DNA from 3 places in the Serratia sp. Ae19-1 genome. Region 2 is predicted to be linked to each of the others. Evidence: predicted binding sites of a transcription regulator. Region 2 holds the regulator's gene; each other region holds the start of a gene.
What was found. Region 2 encodes Fur, which represses iron uptake genes when iron is present. Its sites were predicted from a motif close to ATAATAATGAGAACNACTATCAA; they were not measured.
Positions count from the first base shown of each region.

Region 1: the regulator Fur is predicted to act here: its motif matches at 2,616-2,638, upstream of AAIE04_RS14000 (TonB-dependent siderophore receptor).
Region 3: the regulator Fur is predicted to act here: its motif matches at 2,359-2,381, upstream of AAIE04_RS21110 (Nramp family divalent metal transporter).

Region 1 is NZ_JBCHWD010000004.1:271,457-275,636, reverse strand. It holds gene AAIE04_RS14015 (VOC family protein) at 1-373, opposite strand, end outside; gene AAIE04_RS14010 (DUF1428 domain-containing protein) at 385-735, opposite strand; gene AAIE04_RS14005 (GGDEF domain-containing protein) at 839-2,281, opposite strand; gene AAIE04_RS14000 (TonB-dependent siderophore receptor) at 2,668-4,180, shown strand, end outside.
Region 2 is NZ_JBCHWD010000001.1:350,882-355,061, reverse strand. It holds gene ybfF (esterase) at 1-181, shown strand, start outside; gene ybfE (LexA regulated protein) at 438-725, shown strand; gene fldA (flavodoxin FldA) at 989-1,528, shown strand; gene fur (ferric iron uptake transcriptional regulator) at 1,858-2,304, shown strand; gene AAIE04_RS01720 (beta-N-acetylhexosaminidase) at 2,553-4,180, opposite strand, start outside.
Region 3 is NZ_JBCHWD010000008.1:169,342-173,521, forward strand. It holds gene mgrA (L-glyceraldehyde 3-phosphate reductase) at 1-492, shown strand, start outside; gene AAIE04_RS21105 (DUF2502 domain-containing protein) at 717-1,127, shown strand; gene AAIE04_RS21110 (Nramp family divalent metal transporter) at 1,168-2,319, opposite strand; gene AAIE04_RS21115 (NupC/NupG family nucleoside CNT transporter) at 2,697-3,884, shown strand; tRNA gene AAIE04_RS21120 (tRNA-Ala) at 4,005-4,080, opposite strand; tRNA gene AAIE04_RS21125 (tRNA-Ala) at 4,140-4,180, opposite strand, start outside.

The sequences.
Region 1 (4,180 bases), on a different contig from region 2:
TCAACTCCGTCAGACGCCGCGGCACAATCTGCCAGCACAGCCCCCAACGATCGCGCAGCCAACCGCACTGCTCCGCCTCGCCGCCTTCGCTCAGCGCATCCCACAGCCGGTCGACCTCCGCCTGATCGTCGCACTCCACCATCACGGAGAAACTGTGGTTGAACGGATCCAGCGGCCCGGCTTCGATCGCCGCGTAGCGCTGGTCGCCCAGGGTGAAGGAGGCCAGCTTCACGCTGCCGGCCGGGCCGCTCGGCGTATCCGCCGGCAGATCGGAAAACCAGTTCACGGACGAACCGGGAATCAGCGCGACATAGCAGTTCAGCGCCGCCTCCATGTCTTTTTCAAACCACAGATGTTGCGTAATTCTGGCCATCTGCGCCTCCTTCACTCATCAAGGATTGGCGCGAACCCGCCAAAGATCATGCGCTTGCCGTCAAACGGCATCTCGCCCAGCGCCTTCATGCGCGGATCGCTCATCATTTTCTCGTTGGCGGCGTCGCGCACCGCCTTGGAGGGATACTCGATCCAGCTGAACACCACCACTTCGCCTTCCTGCGCCTTCACCGCGCCGCGAAAGTCGGTCAGTTTGCCGTCGGGCACATCATCACCCCAACACTCCACGATGCGCGTGGCGCCAAACTCTTTGAACAATGGCACCGTTGCAGCCGCCAACCGGTGATACGCCTCCTTGTTGGCGGCCGGCACCGCCACCACAAACCCGTCGATGTATTTCATCCTGGCATCCTCTTGTCTGTTTAAGGACAGTCGGTTTAACGCAGGCGGAGTTGCCTGCACCCCCTACCAGTTTAGACGGCGGGGGCGCTGCGCGGATCGCAAGTTAGCGGCCGGGGGCCGGCGGCGGGTAAGACTCAGGCGTGGCGACCCGGTTGCGGCCGGCATTTTTTGCTTTGTATACCGCCAGATCCGCCAGTTTCAGCAGATCCGCCAGGCTATGGCCGGAACCGCCCGTACAGGTCACCATGCCGATGCTGACGGTGATCTGCAGCGGATGGCCGGCCGGCATGGTGATCGACTCCGCTTCGATGCGTTGCCGCAGCCGTTCGGCCAGCTGCAATCCCTGCTGCGGCTGGCCGAGCGTCGAGACAATGGCAAACTCTTCGCCACCCATGCGGCCAAACAGATCATTGACGCTCAGATCGGCGGCGATCGCGCGGGTAAAGGCCATCAGCGCCTGATCGCCGCCGGCGTGGCCGAAACGGTCATTAATCGATTTGAAATAGTCGATATCGAGCATCATGACGCAAACCAGCTCGCCTTTTTGGTCAATCACCCGTTCGCCGCGCTGCATAAACGCATTGCGCGTCAACACATGCGTCAAGGCGTCGTGATTCGCCACATGCTCCAGGGTGCGCAACAGCGCATTGCGCGCATAGTTCATGCTGGCGACGGCGATCGGCCCCAGCGCCAACAGCGCAATGCCCAAACGCATCGACACCGCGTTCTGCAACACCTTCATATCGAGCGTCGTGCTCAACAGCCCGAAATCGATCGCCAGATGGCACCACAGCACGTAAACCAGCACCGCGATCATGGTGCTGAACAGTGAAAAGGACATCGCCAGCCACAGCAGCACCGGCATTGGAAAGATCACCGCGCCGGGCCCGCCGATCAGCACGCTGCAAACCGCCGCTAGCGCCAGCAGCGCCAACACCGCAAGTTTTTGCCCCGCCTGCGGCCATTGGCTGCGCTGCATCAGCATGGCGCAAGCCGCGCGCAGGCGATGTCGCCAATCGATGGGAAACACCAGAATGAACGGCATCAGCGTGACGTAATTGGTGAATTCGGACGAGAACCACAGCGCCAGCGAGGTCAAATAGGGTCTGCCGAACAGCCACTGAGAGGCGACGGCGCCCGCCACGCCGGTGACGGCAGCGGCGGCCAGGCAGATGCCGAACAGATACATGCTTGAAGCGCCGCGCTGCAACATGCGCGCCGGTGGCGACAGCCGCATGAACAGCCAATACCCTGCCACCACGCCGGAAAGATTGGCGGCATTCAATAGCAGCGCCTTTTCCAGCGAACTGCCGGTCAACAGGTCCGCCGCCAGATAGCCCAGCACCGCCATGCCCCAGCCGGCGCAGGTGGCCCACTGCGGGCGGCGCACCAAAACGGCCAGCAGCACGGCGTTTACCGGCCAGAATATCGCCAGAAAGCTGCCGGGACGGCTCACGATACCCAGCAGGCACAGCGCAAACACCAGCAAAAAGATGAGGGTCGCGGGCCAGATTTTACGGGTATCGGACAACGGGATGGTTTGCATCTTGGATCCAGAGACTTTCGCTAGCGTAAAGTGACAGTCTTTTCGCGTCACAACCGTCGAACAAGGAGAACACACACGGCCGACCCGGCTATTATTGCCAGTTTTGCCAGCGCGGGCATCTGTTTATTCATCAAGGGAAAATATATTTGTGTATCAATATATTGACGGCAACCAGCTACCAGACGCAGAAACTGCCGAAACGCTGCCGTCACCTTGATCTTTGTGGCCAATCCGGCGAATTTATACCGGCAAAACCGCCATGCTTTTCACTGATGGCAAAATAAAATCTTGCAATGCGCGAAGGGCGCCAACTTCCTCTATCTAATTTCATCAAATGATAATTATAATGATAATCGTTACTATTTATTATTTTACCATGGAATGATATGCGCCAGTCAGTTCTTCGCCACCCCTACAAAAGCAAAAAAAATCCCATTCTGCGTACGCTGCCCCTGTTTGCCGGCCTGTTTCCCGCCCTGACGATCGCCGCCGTGACCGACGCTAAATCGGAGGAGTCCATCACAGTAACCGCCGCCCCGCTGCCTGCCGGCAGCTATAGCGCCGATACCGCTTCGACCGGCAGCAAAACCGCAGCGCCGATCGCCGAGGTGCCGCAATCGATCAGCGTTGTCACCTCTCAGGTGATTGACGACTTCCAGGTCAAAAGCGTCAATGACGCGATGAAGTTCGTCAGCGGCGTCACCCAGGGCAACACACTCGGCGGCACCGAGGACGGCTTTGTCAAACGCGGTTTTGGGGTCAACTCCGACGGTTCGGTGTTCATCGACGGCGTACGCAGCAACCAGGGGTTGAGCATGGACGCCACCACCGAACGCGTCGAGGTGCTGAAAGGCTCCGCTTCACTGCTTTACGGTATCCTCAGCCCTGGCGGCATCATCAATCTGATCGGTAAAAAACCGCAGTATGACTGGAACACCCGCATCAGCGGCGCCACCAACAGCTTTGGCGGCGGCAGCGGCAGTGTCGATGTCACCGGCCCGCTGGGCGGCGGCTTCGCCTTTCGCCTGATCGCCGAACGTCAGCACGCGGATTACTGGCGCAACTTCGGCAGCGACGAACACACGCTGCTCGCCCCCTCGCTCAGTTGGTTCGGCGACAAAGCCTCCTTTAACATCGCCTACAGCGAATATAAGTACGACATTCCTTACGATCGCGGCACCGCATTTATCGACGGTAAACCGGTCGATGTGCCCTACAACCGCCGGCTTGATGATTACGCCAACCGCGCCTGGGGCAAAAACAAACGCCTGAGCGCCCATTATGAATACGCGCTGGATCCGATCTGGACCACCCGCGTCAACTACGCGTGGCTGCAGCGCCGTTACGACAGTAACGAAGTGCGCGCCACCGCCGTCGATACCACGACCGGCATCGTTTCGCGCCGCGCCGACGCCAACCGAGGCTTTAATCACCAGACCCACTACTACTCGTGGGATCTGACCGGCTCGCCGGAGGTATTCGGCATGCAGCATGACCTGCTGCTGGGCGTGGACTACGAGAAAAACCAGACCTATAAGGCGTATTCCTATCGCGGCAAGGTGTCGAAGACCTTCAACATGTACGATCCGACCTATGGCGAAACGCCTGTCACTGACAGTACGACCTACAGCGACGCGGCGAGCAATCTGCGCGCCACGCTGTTCAGCCGCTCTCTGTACGCCAAGGACAGCATTCATCTCACCGAGCGATGGATCGCGGTGCTGGGCGCGCGCTATCAGTCGTATTATCAGAACAACAGCAACGGTTTCCGGCAGCCGAAAAATACGCTCAATGACAAAGATAACCAGTTTTTGCCGCAGGCGGGACTGGTGTATAAGTTGACGCCGAGCCTGTCGCTGTACGGCAACTACAGCCGTTCCTTCACGCCATCCACCGCCA
Region 2 (4,180 bases):
TCCGACGCTGTTCATTCGCGGCGGCCTGTCGCCGTACGTGCAGGACAGCTATCGTGCGGACATCGCCCGCCAGTTCCCGCAGGCCCGCGCCCATGTCGTCGCCGGCACCGGCCATTGGGTGCACGCCGAAAAACCGGACGCGGTGCTGCGCGCCATCCACCGTTTCCTCGACGAAGCCTGAAAAATACGCTCATCTGGCGAAAAAACGCGCTAAAGATAACGGCTTAGCGCGTTTAGCCCGCAGTTAGGCATTGTCGCCGCTCCATCTGCTGGGGTAATATGGCGCGCTATAATTTTGCCGCCGCGCCAGCGCGTTCGCGAACGCCGGTTCGGGGGTGAATTTGGGTTAGGGTTTATTGGCCCGAAGTGTGTTAACCGATGCCTCCGGAAGCGTGCGAGCGCTTTTTGATGCAAACTCCCTTGCAGTACCGCTACCTATGGCAAAAGAACAAACGGATCGCACGACGCTGGATCTGTTCGCAGATGAACGCCGTCCGGGGCGCCCGAAAACCAACCCGCTTTCCCGCGATGAACAGCTTAGAATCAATAAGCGCAATCAGTTACGGCGCGATAAAGTGCGTGGATTGCGGCGCGTAGAGCTGAAAATCAACGCGGATGCGGTGGACGCCCTGAACAAACTGGCGGAACAGCGCAACATTAGCCGCAGCGAACTCATCGAGCAGATGCTGTTGGCGCAACTGGCGGAAGAACAGCCGGAACATTGATCTCTTCGGCCGCACGCGCGGCGCGGCGTTAAGGACAACGCCGGATCGACCACGCTTTTCTTCATTCTCCGGCATCGCATAAATGCGATAAAACCCCGGCGCCACTTTCTGGCATGATACGCATTTACCGGCAAGAGACTGCGCCTGTCGGCGCTCGCCCCGTTGCGAAAGGCTCTTGTCATGGCATCATTTTAATCGGCGTCAGCGGCGGCAGTGCTGGCATCGAGTAATGCAATTACTTGAATTTAAAGGTTATACGCGATATGGCTACTGTAGGCATTTTCTTTGGCAGCGACACTGGCAATACCGAAAACATTGCCAAAATGATCCAGAAAATTCTCCAGAAACAGTTTGGCGACGACGTCTCTGAAGTACACGACATCGCTAAAAGCAGCAAAGAAGACCTGGAAGGGTTCGATATCCTGCTGCTGGGTATCCCGACCTGGTACTACGGTGAAGCGCAGTGTGACTGGGATGATTTCTTCCCGACGCTGGAAGAAGTCGATTTCAACGGCAAACTGGTGGCGCTGTTCGGCTGCGGCGACCAGGAAGACTACGCGGAATACTTCTGTGACGCGATGGGCACCATCCGCGACATCATTGAACCGCGCGGCGCGGCCATCGTGGGCCACTGGCCGACCAAAGGCTACCACTTCGAGGCCTCCAAAGGCCTGGCGGACGACAACCACTTCATTGGTCTCGCGATCGACGAAGACCGCCAGCCGGAGCTGACCAACGAGCGCGTCGACGCCTGGGTCAAACAGATCGTCGAAGAGCTGAGCCTGGCCGATATCGTCGGCTAAACGCCGCAACTGGCGAAAGGTTGAACAAAGGCCCTGTAAAGTGCATAGTGTGCGCACAGGGCCATCATCGGCAGCAGGGATTGCTGCGATAGAAGCTACAGATTTGTAACTTCCCACCCCGTCAAGGTAGACTGAGTTATCGGTTTATCCCACCCATCAAGGCGTTGCATGCAAAACATGCAATAGTGCAATTATATCTTTGTTAACAACCGGCGGTTTCCATTTAGTACAACCGGTTCTATAATGAGACGCATTAACTCTTTGTGCCGACCGATGCCACAGGCGAGTACGCCTCAACTTGATTAGCATAGTAACAGGACTGAATTCGCATGACCGACAACAACATCGCATTGAAGAAGGCCGGCTTAAAAGTCACGCTTCCGCGACTCAAAATCCTGGAAGTACTGCAAAATCCGGAATGCCATCACGTCAGTGCGGAAGATTTGTACAAAAAACTGATTGATATGGGCGAAGAGATCGGCCTGGCAACGGTTTATCGCGTACTGAACCAGTTTGACGATGCGGGCATTGTGACACGTCACAATTTCGAAGGCGGCAAGTCCGTGTTCGAACTGACCCAACAGCATCACCACGATCACCTGATTTGCCTGGACTGCGGCAAAGTGATCGAATTCAGTGACGAATCCATCGAAGTGCGCCAGCGTGATATCGCCAAGCAGCACGGCATTAAGCTCACCAACCACAGCCTGTACCTGTACGGCCACTGTGAAACCGGTGACTGCCGCGAAGACGAAACGCTGCACGACAAGAAGTAAGCCTGACCGGTTATGAAAAACCGCCTCACCCTGAGGCGGTTTTTTTATGCTTGCTGAACGGTGAGCAAAAAAATCCCCGGACCAGCCGGGGAAAGATCATGTCATGAAATACTACAATTGCAGCGGCACTGCGACTCCACGTACTGCTCTCACTTTCACGTCCGCTTCACGCCGACACGCGCAGAGGCGGACGCATTCCCCCTTCGTTAAGCGGCCCGCCGCCATGACGACAGGCCGATGCGCCGGGCTTAGACCTTCTCGGCGCGGCTGTAACGTTTACCGTCCGGACTGACCGAACGCACCTGCACCTCACCCGATACCGCCGGCTTGGCCTTGGCGTCATAACGCTGCCACTGCTTGCCGCCGTCGGTGGAATACTCGATGCCCAATCCCGGCAGCGCGATATTCGCCTCCAGCTTGCCGCCCGCTACGCGTGCGCCGGGCACCGGCAGACGATAAGCGACGCCGCCTTTGTCCAGCTTGGCCAGTTCACGCTGGCCCAGGATATTGGCGAAGCGCAGCCAGTCTTTCTCCAGCGCCTTGGTGTCGACAAAGTGGGTCTCCCCGCCTTTGTATTCGCGGCCGGCGCGATAGTCCTGCTCCCAACCGGCGCGGTGCCAGGCGCGTTCGGCCACCGACAGCGCGCGCGGGAAGATCATGTATTCCATCTGCGGATCGGTGCGCTGGGTTTCGCTCCACAGCTGAGCGGACAACCCGTAGGCTCCCGGCCACGGCTTGTCGCTCTTGGCGTTGAAGTGGTTGCCGTCGCGATCGACCGAGGTTTCCGCGTTCTGCGGCATGTTGTCCGGCGCGAAGCTGAACACCTTGCGCTCGTCGCTGAAGCGGGTACCCCAGTAGTAACCGCGCTCGTCCGGGTTCACCTCGTAAGGGAAGTCCATGTAGACGTAGTCCGGGTTGGAGACCACCACTTCATACCCTTTATTGGCCCAATCGTTGACGCTGTCGAAACCGCCCCAGTACAAGGTATCCCAGAAGTTGACGCCCACGCGCGAGGTGGCGAACGACTTCGCGCTCTCGGCGTCTTTCAGGCCGTCCTGCCAGGCCTGCATTCTGTCGATGCCGTGCGCCTTCACCAGCTTGCTGACCTCCTGGCCGAAGTAGCTCGGCAAGTGCTCCATGTCGGCCACCTTGCCTTCTTTGATCATCGTCTGGCAAACCTGCGACTTGGCCCACGGCTTGTCTTCGTTGCTCTGGTCGATGACGCCTTTACCCGGCTCCGGTTTCGCCTTGTCGGTATAGCCGGCGCCCAGGCGGATGTTTTTCGCCTCGTCGCCGCCGAAGTGCCAGGTTTTGATCGGCTGCCCGGCTTCTTTATGCATCTGGGCGATCTCGCCGATCACCTTGTCGACAAAGCGCTGGGAAGAATCCAGGCACGGGTTCAGGTAGCTCTGGCGGTTAAAGAACTGCACGGAGGTGGTATTGGAGGTATCGGTCGGATCCACCAGGCGGAATTCGTTAGCCTCCTGCTCTTTTCCGGCGGCATGCAGCTTTTTATAGCGCGCCTCCATCGACACCACCGCGGCGCGGGCGTGCGCCGGCATGTCGATCTCAGGGATCACTTCAATCTGGCGCGCCTGGGCGTATTTGATGATGTCGATATAGTCCTGACGGCTGAAGAAACCGCCGTAGACGTCCGGCCCCTGGCCGTACTGCGGCAGCAGGCAGGTGGTTTCGGTCAGATCGTGGCAGCGCTGGCCGCCGACTTCCGTCAACTCTGGCAAACCGGGGATCTCGATACGCCAACCTTCATCATCGCTCAGGTGGAAGTGGAATTTGTTGAGCTTGTAGGCCGCCATCTGATCCAGCAGACGCAACACAGCATCCTTCTTATGGAAGTTGCGCGCCACGTCGAGGA
Region 3 (4,180 bases), on a different contig from region 2:
CTGTCCAACTACCCGGCCGAGCGCGCGCGGCAGGCGTTCGACATTCTGCAGCGCCTCGGCACGCCGTGCGTGATCCACCAGCCCAAGTATTCGATGTTGGAACGCGGACCGGAGGCGGGATTGCTGGATACATTGGCGGAACATGGCGTCGGTGCCATCGCCTTCTCGCCGCTGGCGGGCGGCCTGCTGACCGACCGCTACCTGCACGGCGTTCCGCAAGATTCCCGCGCTGCCAGCAGCAGCCGCTTCCTGCAGCCGGAACAGCTGACCGCCGAACGGTTGGACAAGGTGCGCCGCCTCGATGCGCTGGCGCGGCAACGCGGGCAGAAGCTGTCGCAGATGGCCCTGGCCTGGGTGCTGCGCGGCGATCGCGTCACCTCGGTGCTGATCGGCGCCAGCAAGAATGCGCAGATAGAAGACGCGGTGGGCATGCTGGCCAACCGTCGCTTCAGTGAAGAAGAGCTCGCGCAGATCGAGCAAATCTTATTGTAATCGCTTACAAATAACGCCGCTCAATCGAGCGGCCATACTCCAGAAAAATCTCAAATCTCGGCCTGCGGCGTCCTTTTCAGAGTTGTTCTCAGATTCAACCCTATATTGCCGGCGCTATGATGCCGATATTGCAGTAAAAATAACGATAAGGCCGCTTTTTAAACTGATGAACGCGCTTCATAAAGTGATCAACGGCCAAGCCGCGCAAGCGGGAAGGAGAAGTCATGTTTAAACCTCTGCTCTTGGCCGCCATCCTGGCGGCGACGGTGCTGCCCGCCGCACAGCAGGCGCATGCCGAAGGCCTCAGCATCGATCTGATGCCGGGCGTTTCATTACGCATCGGCGATCAGGACAATCGCGGCCGTTACTGGGACGGTTACGACTGGCGCGATCGCGATTGGTGGCGCTCACATCAGGGGCGTTATCTCGGTGACCGCAGCCCGCGCGGCTATTACTGGGATGGCTATCGCTGGCGCGACGGCGGCTATTGGCGCAAGCATTATTACTATCACGAGGGGCATTACCGTAAGTACGACAAGCACTACGATAAACACCACTGGAAGAAAGAGAAAAAACACCACCACGATCATGACCGCGATCGCTGGCGCCGCCACGGCGACGACGACCGCGATTAACCACGACGGGCCGGCGCAACGCCGGCCCGCGCTGTTTCGCTTACAGCACACTGCCGATCAGCAGATAGCCGTTCAACCCAACCACCACCACTACGATCAGTTTGCCCAGGTTTTGCACCACCGGACCGTTGACCATCTCGCCCATCAGCGCCCGATTGCCGGTGAAAGCCAGCAGCGGCACCAACGCCAGCGCAATGCCGAAGCTCAGCAACACCTGGCTCAGCACCAGAATGCGCGTCGCGTCCATCCCCAGCATGATGACGATAAACGACGGCAGCATGGTCACCGCACGGCGCAGCCACAGCGGGATATGAAAATGCACGAACCCCTGCATCACCACCTGCCCCGCCAACGTGCCCACCACGGTAGAAGAGAGGCCGGCAATGCCGCTGTGGCCGCTGAAATGAAACGCGGCGGCGGCGGTGGCCATCATCGCCAGATTAACGAAACCGGCGATGGTCATGGCCACGGCGACGTCGACTTTGGTGGCGGCATAGCGCTCCGCCTTGTCGTGCTCGCCGCCGATTTGGGTGAGCGATGAATGCAGATAGATCACGTGCGGCATAATCGTGGCGCCCAATACCCCGGCGGCCAGGAATACCGCATCGCCGTTAGGCAAATCGGGCAGCGCCATGCCCTGCAACAGCGGCGCCAGCTGCGGTTGTGAGAACGCCAGTTCGACGATGTAGGCGGCAGCGACGAACAGCAACAGGCCACCAATCACCAGTTCCAGCGGCTTTTGCCCACGCTTTTGCAGCATCAGAATTAAAAAAGTGGCGATGCCGGTCAGCACCGCCCCCTGCAGCAGGGAGACGCCAAGCAGCAGCTTAAAGCCGATCGCCGCGCCGATAAACTCAGCCAGATCGGTCGCCATGGCGATGATCTCCGCCTGTACCCAATAAGCCCATACCGCCGGCCGCGGAAAGCGATCGCGAATATGCTCGGCCAGGTTTTTTCCGGTGGCGATCCCCAGCTTGGCGGACAACAGCTGGATCAGCATCGCCATCACGTTGGCCCAGACCACTACCCACAGCAGGCTGTAGCCGAACGAAGCGCCGGCCTGAATGTTGGTGGCGAAGTTGCCGGGATCGATATAGCCGATAGCGGCGATAAAGGCGGGCCCCATCAGCGAGAGTTTGATTTTTCTGGCGGAGCGACCGGAGGTGGTTTCAACCACGCGACTGTTCAGCATATGTTGAACCCTTACTGAAATTACGTTTATCTCCACTCTATATAAATGATAATAATTATCAAGCGCATTTAGAGCGGTAAAACTTATCTCTGTAATAGCCAACATTAACGGTTTTATCGTAGGGTTCAGCGCGGAGCTGGCCGATTTCCGTGCTTTTCTGATGGGATTTTGGCTGCAATACCCCTGAAAGACAGGTTAGCACAAGAATACGAATTTCCTATTCCTGCTTTAACATATTGATTTTTTATGCTTTTACGCAACACTTTAGGAGAACTCCCACTATGATTTTCCATATTTGCAATAGAAGTCTCGTTTTTAAACGTAGCGTTACATAAAATGACAGCCGAAATTCAGCCTGCCTCAAATTTGGAGCAAACATGTCCCATATTGCGCACTTTGCGTTGGCGATAGTGGTGGTGGCGATCCTGGCCCTGTTGGTGTGCCGCGATCGCAAGAGCATCCGCATTCGTTATGTTATTCAATTACTGGTTATCGAAGTACTGCTGGCCTACTTTTTCCTGCATTCGGAAGCGGGTTTGGGCTTCGTAAAAGGATTCGCCGCGCTGTTTGACAAACTGCTCGGGTTTGCGGGACAAGGGACTGATTTCGTATTCGGCGGCATGGGCGACAAAGGCCTGGCGTTCTTCTTCCTGAAGGTGCTGTGCCCGATCGTGTTCATTTCTGCGCTGATCGGTATTCTGCAGTACATCAAAGTGCTGCCGTTCATCATCCGCATTATCGGCACCGTGCTGTCGAAAGTGAACGGCATGGGCAAGCTGGAGTCGTTCAACGCCGTCAGCTCGCTGATCCTGGGCCAGTCCGAAAACTTCATCGCCTACAAGGATATCCTGGGCAAGATGTCGGAAAAGCGCATGTACACCATGGCGGCGACCGCGATGTCTACGGTATCCATGTCCATCGTCGGCGCCTACATGACCATGCTGGACGCCAAGTTCGTGGTGGCGGCGCTGGTATTGAACATGTTCAGCACCTTTATCGTACTGTCGCTGGTCAACCCGTATGACACCAATAAAGAAGAAGAGCTGCACCTCGGCAACCTGCACGAAGGCCAGAGCTTCTTCGAAATGTTGGGCGAGTACATCCTGGCCGGCTTTAAAGTAGCGATTATCGTTGCCGCGATGCTGATCGGCTTCATCGCCCTGATCGCCGCGCTTAACGGTGTGTTCAGCGCCATTTTCGGCCTGAGCTTCCAGGAGATCCTCGGCTACTTCTTCTACCCGTTCGCCTGGATCATGGGCATTCCTAAGCACGAAGCCCTGCAGGTTGGCAGCATCATGGCCACCAAGCTGGTTTCCAACGAGTTCGTGGCCATGATGGAGCTGCAGAAAGTGTCTGCCGAACTGTCGCCGCGCAGCCTGGGGATCCTGTCGGTGTTCCTGGTGTCCTTCGCCAACTTCTCTTCCATCGGTATCGTGGCCGGTGCGATCAAGGGCCTGAACGAACACCAGGGCAACGTGGTGTCGCGCTTTGGCCTGAAGCTGGTGTACGGCTCTACGCTGGTCAGCATCCTGTCCGCTTCCATCGCGGGCCTGGTGCTGGGCTAAGCCTTTCGAACCTACTGCGATAACAAGGCGCCTGCGGGCGCCTTTTTTGTTGACCTGCATTCGGCGAAGGTGAAATGACGCAAAGCAAAAAGCCGACCCTGAGGTCGGCTTTTTAAATGGTGGTGGAGCTAGACGGGATCGAACCGTCGACCTCTTGCATGCCATGCAAGCGCTCTCCCAGCTGAGCTATAGCCCCACAAAAGTGGTACGCATTGACCGGCGTTACGGTATCCCCAACCTTGCTGAGAAGAAGGTTGGTGGAGCTAGACGGGATCGAACCGTCGACCTCTTGCATG